Regions from separate parts of the Paenibacillus naphthalenovorans genome, predicted to be linked through region 1. Evidence: a T-box and tRNA genes for the amino acid it is inferred to sense, from the RefSeq annotation. Region 1 holds a T-box; the other holds one or more tRNA genes.

What was found. The T-box of region 1 lies ahead of tyrS (tyrosine--tRNA ligase). A T-box ahead of a tRNA ligase gene usually reads a tRNA of that ligase, here a tRNA-Tyr.
Region 2: it encodes a tRNA-Tyr, which carries the amino acid that the T-box ahead of tyrS (tyrosine--tRNA ligase) is inferred to sense. The anticodon was not compared.

What each region holds. Positions count from the first base shown of each region.
Region 1 covers NZ_CP013652.1:1,162,277-1,165,678, reverse strand. Annotated here, with positions in the region: gene rpsD (30S ribosomal protein S4) at 1-107, shown strand, start outside; gene tyrS (tyrosine--tRNA ligase) at 167-1,423, opposite strand; T-box leader at 1,473-1,772, opposite strand; gene IJ22_RS05595 (transglycosylase domain-containing protein) at 1,958-3,402, shown strand, end outside.
Region 2 covers NZ_CP013652.1:4,083,317-4,086,718, reverse strand. Annotated here, with positions in the region: rRNA gene IJ22_RS20065 (23S ribosomal RNA) at 1-493, shown strand, start outside; tRNA gene IJ22_RS20060 (tRNA-Ser) at 570-657, shown strand; tRNA gene IJ22_RS20055 (tRNA-Met) at 670-746, shown strand; tRNA gene IJ22_RS20050 (tRNA-Val) at 794-869, shown strand; tRNA gene IJ22_RS20045 (tRNA-Thr) at 876-951, shown strand; tRNA gene IJ22_RS20040 (tRNA-Asp) at 964-1,040, shown strand; tRNA gene IJ22_RS20035 (tRNA-Phe) at 1,204-1,279, shown strand; tRNA gene IJ22_RS20030 (tRNA-Tyr) at 1,294-1,379, shown strand; tRNA gene IJ22_RS20025 (tRNA-Lys) at 1,388-1,463, shown strand; gene IJ22_RS20020 (GMC family oxidoreductase) at 1,608-3,176, opposite strand; gene IJ22_RS20015 (gluconate 2-dehydrogenase subunit 3 family protein) at 3,173-3,402, opposite strand, start outside.

The DNA.
Region 1 (3,402 bases):
AGTTCGACGAAAACGCAATGGAAGGCAAATATGTCCGCCTGCCTGAGCGTGCCGAGCTTGCTCAAGAGATCGATGAAAAGCAAATCGTCGAGTTTTACAGCCGTTAATCTTAACGATACGAAAAAACCTTGGCTCTTCTTCGGAAGAACCAAGGTTTTTTGTTGTTTCAGCCAAGCTTGATTTTGGCGAATTTACGCTTGCCAACCTGTACGATTTCGCCGCCTTCGGGCGTCAGCTCCTCGTTCGGGTCAATGATCTTCCGTTCGTTCACCTTCACTGCGCCCTGCTGTACGCTCCGTCTTGCTTCGCTGTTTGAGCTTTGCAATCCCAGCGTCACAAGCAGCTTGGCGATCCGGATTTTCCCGCCCTCGAGCGCTTCAGGCGGAAGCGTTACCTCTTCAATATCGTCCGGCAGCGCCCGCTGCTGAAATACGGTTACAAAATGCTGCTGTGCATCGTCTGCCGCCTGCTCTCCGTGATACATGCGGACGAACATGTGAGCCAGACGCATTTTGGCGTCGCGAGGATGGATCGTGCCCTGTGCGATACCCTCACGCAGCTGCAGCAGCTCCTCGTTCGAAATATCCGTGGCCAGCTCGTAATATTTGAGCATCAATTCATCCGGTACAGACATCGCCTTTCCGTATATTTCGTTCGGCTCTTCATCGATACCGATATAGTTGCCGAGGCTTTTGCTCATTTTCTGTACCCCGTCAAGGCCTTCAAGCAGCGGATTCATAATCGCAATTTGAGCGGGTAAGCCATATTCCTTCTGAAGCGTTCGGCCCATCAGCAGATTGAATTTCTGGTCGGTTCCTCCGAGCTCGATATCGCTTTTCAAAGCAACCGAGTCATAGCCCTGCATGAGCGGATAAAAGAACTCATGAATATGAATCGGCAAACCTCCGGCATAGCGCTTGGAGAAGTCATCCCGCTCAAGCATCCGCGCCACGGTCACCTTGGCGGACAGTTGAACGACATCAGCAAACGTAAGCGGCCCGAGCCATTCGGAATTATAAAAGAGCTGCGTTTTTTGCGGATCGAGAATTTTGTAGATTTGCTTCTGGTACGTCAAAGCGTTGCGCTTCACGTCATCTTCCGTCAACTGCTTCCGCGTTTCCGATTTCCCGGTCGGATCCCCGATGCGGCCCGTAAAGTCACCGATAATGAGCTGCACCTGATGACCAAGCTCTTGAAATTGGCGCAGCTTATGCAGCACAACCGTATGCCCAACATGAATATCCGGCGCGGACGGATCCAGTCCAAGCTTTACTTTAAGCGGTTTTCCCGTAGCAACCGAGTCGATGATTTTTTGCTTTAATTCGTCCTCCGGAACGATTTCGACCACACCGCGCCGGATGGTTTCCAATTGGCGGTTCACTTCGTTCTGCTGTTCCGCAGTCAGTTGTTCCCATTTTGTCATTTGCTTCATTCCTCCCAAGTATCAAAAATACAAAAAAACCTTCTCATCCTCAAGGGACGAGAAGGTTTAGCTCGCGGTACCACCCTAATTAAAGCGAGACAGACGAAACCTGTAGTGCGAATTCCGCTGCTAAACAGATAAACGCCAGTCTTGGCTTTCACTTCAGCAGGATAACGGGGGTTGCCCGATCGGAAGCTACCGGCCTGATACCGTATGATACGGCCATCGGGCGTTCCCTTCCGCTGCTCCGGACTGTAATTCGGTATAAGGTTAAGTACCGGTTTCCACCGTCCACCGGCTCTCTGAAAGCTTGTCTCCTTATCCTACTGATGTCCTTCAACGCATTTGGATCTGATGCAATTAAGCTTAGTTATACCATACGTTTGCTATCGGTGTCAAACGGCCCCGTTTGTGCTTGCGGCATAAGCCAAACATCATGAACAGTGATCCTGAGAGCCTAATGCCGCTGTTCGGCTTGACTCTATATGCTATAATGTTTAAGTAATGTTTTCCAATCGGGAGGAAACCGTAGTTATGGAAAAGGAACAAAAGCCTCAAAACTATAAAGAGGTTCTGCAGTCCATCGGTAAATACACGCTGCTCACTTTCAAATGGATGTTTATCGTTGGAATGATCGCCGGATTTCTCGGGGGAGGGGCCGCGTTCGGATACGTATCCGCTTTAGTCAAGGACGATCCCGTCCGCAGCAAGGAAGCCATGGTCGCCCAGATGCAAGACGATGCACAAACCGGATTCGTCTATTTTCGCGATAATACGCTCGTTGGTCAAATCCGTACGGAGGAAGACCGCCGTTTGGCCAATTTGAACGAAATTCCTCAACTGGTGATTGATGCCGTATTCGCCATTGAAGATAATCATTTTTATGAACATAACGGGGTTGACGTTAAAGGGACGATGCGCGCCGTTATCCAAAAGCTGCTGAATGAAGACGTCCAAACCGGTGGCAGCACCATTACCCAGCAGCTGGCCAGACGCGTTTACCTGTCATTAGATAAAGCCGACAGCCGGAAGGCCAAGGAAATACTGCTTGCGATGCGAATGGAACGCATTATGTCCAAGGACCAGATTCTGCTCGCTTATTTGAACAAAATTCCATACGGCAACGGTTCTTCCGGCTACAATCTATATGGGATCAAAGCGGCTGCGAAAGGGATTTTCAACATTGAAGACTTAAACCAGCTGAATGTTGCCCAAGCGGCATTTCTGGCTGGCCTTCCCCAGCAGCCGAGCAATTATTCCACCTTCAACAGCAGCGGGGTGTTCGACGGCGCCGCCTTCAAACGCGCGGTGCAGCGCCAGCAGCTGGTGCTCCGCCGAATGTTGGAGGAAGGAAAAATAAACGATCAGCAGTATCAGGAGGCACTTCAGTTCGATTTGAAAGGCTCGCTCGCTGAACGGGTGAAGAAAGCTTACTCCACCTATCCTTATTTGATGATCGAGGTGGAGAAGGAAGCCGCGAAAGTGCTGCTGAAAGCAGAACACCCGGATTTGGACCAGAAAGAAAATCCGGAGCTCTATAACGAAGAGCTCAAAGAGATTCAGGCGCAGCTCAAGCGCGGCGGATATCATATTTACACAACGATCGATAAAGAAATTTACGACTCGATGCGTGACATCGCTCAGGATCCGAAAAACTTCTCACCGGACGATAAAGTCAAAGGAATGGAACAAATCGGAGCGGTCATGATAGAAAGCAGGACAGGTGCGATTCTTGGCATGATGGAAGGCAGGGATTTCTTTAAAGAGCAGTTGAATCACGCCACTCAAGCTTACCGCCAGCCGGGGTCCACGATGAAGCCGATCGCCGCCTATTTGCCCGCCATGGAAAAAGGCCTTCAGCCCGCATCAGTGATCGATGACTCTCCGATCATCCTTAAGGACGGTACCCGGGGTTATCACATCCCGGAAAACTGGGACAACAAATATCGCGGGCTGATTACTGCCAGAAGAGCTCTCGA
Region 2 (3,402 bases), 2.3 Mb from region 1:
GGTACCGAATGGAAGGGCCATCGCTCAACGGATAAAAGCTACCCTGGGGATAACAGGCTTATCTCCCCCAAGAGTCCACATCGACGGGGAGGTTTGGCACCTCGATGTCGGCTCATCGCATCCTGGGGCTGAAGTAGGTCCCAAGGGTTGGGCTGTTCGCCCATTAAAGCGGTACGCGAGCTGGGTTCAGAACGTCGTGAGACAGTTCGGTCCCTATCTGTCGCGGGCGCAGGAAATTTGAGAGGAGCTGTCCTTAGTACGAGAGGACCGGGATGGACGTACCGCTGGTGTACCAGTTGTCTCGCCAGAGGCACGGCTGGATAGCCAAGTACGGAAGGGATAAGCGCTGAAAGCATCTAAGCGTGAAGCCCCCCTCAAGATGAGATTTCCCAGTATGTAAGACCCCTTGTAGACGACGAGGTAGATAGGTTCGGGGTGGAAGCACGGCAACGTGTGGAGCTGACGAATACTAATCGGTCGAGGGCTTATCCAAAAAACACATGAAGATGATCAGCGGCTTGGTTTCGATCCAGTTTTCAGGGCGCAAGTCTTGAGTTTTGTTCAAGCTTGGAGAGATACCCAAGTGGCTCAAGGGGACCCTCTGCTAAGGGGTTAGACTGCGTAAGTGGTGCGAGGGTTCGAATCCCTCTCTCTCCGTTGGCTAACTGTGGCGGCGTAGCTCAGCTGGCTAGAGCGTACGGTTCATACCCGTAAGGTCGGGGGTTCGATCCCCTCTGCCGCTACCATTTTTTTAATTGATTTATAAAGGTTCGATATGCGTTTATCGAATGATGGAGGCTTAGCTCAGCTGGGAGAGCATCTGCCTTACAAGCAGAGGGTCGGCGGTTCGATCCCGTCAGCCTCCACCATCATATGCCGCTGTAGCTCAATTGGTAGAGCAACTGACTTGTAATCAGTAGGTTGGGGGTTCAAGTCCTCTCGGCGGCACCAGTATCCTGATGCGGAGCCGTGGTGTAGAGGCCTAACATGCCTGCCTGTCACGCAGGAGACCGCGGGTTCGAATCCCGTCGGCTCCGCCATGATATACATCCTGTAAGGGATGAGAACCCATTAGGGTTCGTCGGAGCTTTAACCTCGTTAGCACTGCATCGCAGTCTCGAGTGAAACGAGAGTATCCCGTCGGCTCCGCCATGATTTACAAAGATTAGACCTGATCTATAGATGACAAGCTATAGTACATAAGGCTCGGTAGCTCAGTCGGTAGAGCAGAGGACTGAAAATCCTCGTGTCGGCGGTTCGATTCCGTCCCGAGCCACCATAGGCTTTTAATCCGGAGGCTTAGCGAAGTGGCCAAACGCAGCAGACTGTAAATCTGTTCTCTGACGAGTTCGGTGGTTCGAATCCATCAGCCTCCACCAGTTCATAAGAGCCATTAGCTCAGTTGGTAGAGCACCTGACTTTTAATCAGGGTGTCGTAGGTTCGAGTCCTACATGGCTCACCATTTGGTGAAACCGTAGAGAGACCTTTAGAAGGTCTCTTTTTTGCATTTTGTAAAAGTTACTGCAACGACTCACGACCCTCTTCGCTGACGATTCAAACGATTCGCTTCCCCCTTACATTTTCAAGCAATAGGCATGAGAACGGGCTATAATTCCCTGAGGTTGGCTTTTTCTTTAATGTAGTCGGCTGTACGGGAAGCCAACGCCATGACCGTATTCGTCGGATTGCCGGCACCCGAGGTAACAAAGATACTGGCATCACAGATGAACAAATTTGGAATGTCATGCGTCTGACCGTAGGAGTTGACCACGGAGCTCTCCGGGTCCGACCCCATGCGGCAGCCGCCCATCAGATGGGCGGTATCGGGCACGACGAATTCCGGCCTTCCGCCGGCGGCTTTAAGAATGTCTTTCATTGTACTTACGGCATGATCAATAAGCCGCTTGTCGTTATCGCCGTAGCTGAAGGTGACTTTGGCCAGCGGCATGCCGTTCGAGTCCTTGCATTCGCTCAGGGTGACGGTGTTGCCGGGGTCGGGCAGCACTTCGCCGACCATGGTAATGCGCGCATAGGCGTTATAGTCGAGCACCGCTTCACGCAGACGTGTGCCCCAGACCGGGCGGCTGCCGCCCGACTTGGAGATGCCCTGGGCAAAGCTCAGCGGCCTGACTCCGCGGGCGTGCAGCGTGTAGCCGCGCGTGACACCCCCGGTTAGATGATAGAAATCCTGCGTCGTCGCAAGTACCGGCGTTCCTTTGTACAGCCGCACATCGTGATCGAACCGCGCGTAGACGTCATTGCTGCTGTGCGTCATGAACGCTTTGCCCACCCATCCGCTGCTGTTCGCAAGCCCGTTGGGGAACTGCGCATTGGCCGAGTTTAACAAAAGCCTCGGGGTTTCCACGACATACGCGGAGATAATGACCAATTTAGCCCGCTGTTCATAGGTCTTGCCGTTATGAACGAAGGTGACGCCGGTCGCCCTGCCGTCTTTACCGACGTTAACCTGTGTGACCATACAGTCGGGAAGAACCTCCGCTCCGGCCCGTATGGCTTTTGGAATGTGCACGATCAGTGTGCTGAATTTGGCGTTCGGCATGCAGCCCTGCGTGCAGAAGCCGCGGTTAATGCAGGGCGGTCGGCCCTCAAAGGGCGCTGACAGGATGGCGAGCGGGCTGACCACCCAGCGAATGCCTAGCTTCTCGCAGCCTTTAGCGAACAATTGGGCGTTCGGGCTGATCGGATCACGCTCCGGGTACGGATAGGGGCCGTGGAATGATCCCCAAGGGAAATACTTCGGACCCGATACGGCGATTTCTTTTTCCACTTTATCGTAGTAGGGCGCCAGATCCGCGTATCCGATCGGCCAGTCTTCTCCTACGCCGTCAAGCGTCCTAGACTTGAAGTCTGTCTCGTGAAACCGCAAGAAGACGCCGGTAAAATGCACCGTGCCTCCGCCTACCCCTTTGCCGGAATTGTTGTGCCCCATCTGGAGCGGGTCTGCACCATCTACAATGCGCGTATCCTGCCAGCCCAGCTGCTTCATGGCCAACTCATCGCTGGCAAAGTCGTGCTGCGGGTCGCGAAACGGCCCTGCATCCAGCACTACGATTCGCATTCCGGCTTCACTGAGCTCCTTGGCCAGAACCCCTCCCGCCGCGCCGGCACCCACAATGACGACGTCCACCGTTTCGTTTTCGTATTTCCGCTTCATTCTTTTTTCTTCTCCTCCTTCGCCTCCCAGGGATCGAGATGTTCCATACGAGCGTAGCCGCGAGGGTAAGCCGGTCCGCCAAATCCGATTTCCGACCATATCTCCGGATGGGAATAATAGGCTTCTATGCTCAAGGAAAGCAGCTTCTGGAAAAATACCTGCTGGGGTACGTCCCGCCACACTTCGTGAGGAACCGCCTCGCCCTGGCTGACCTCTTCCATAAGCT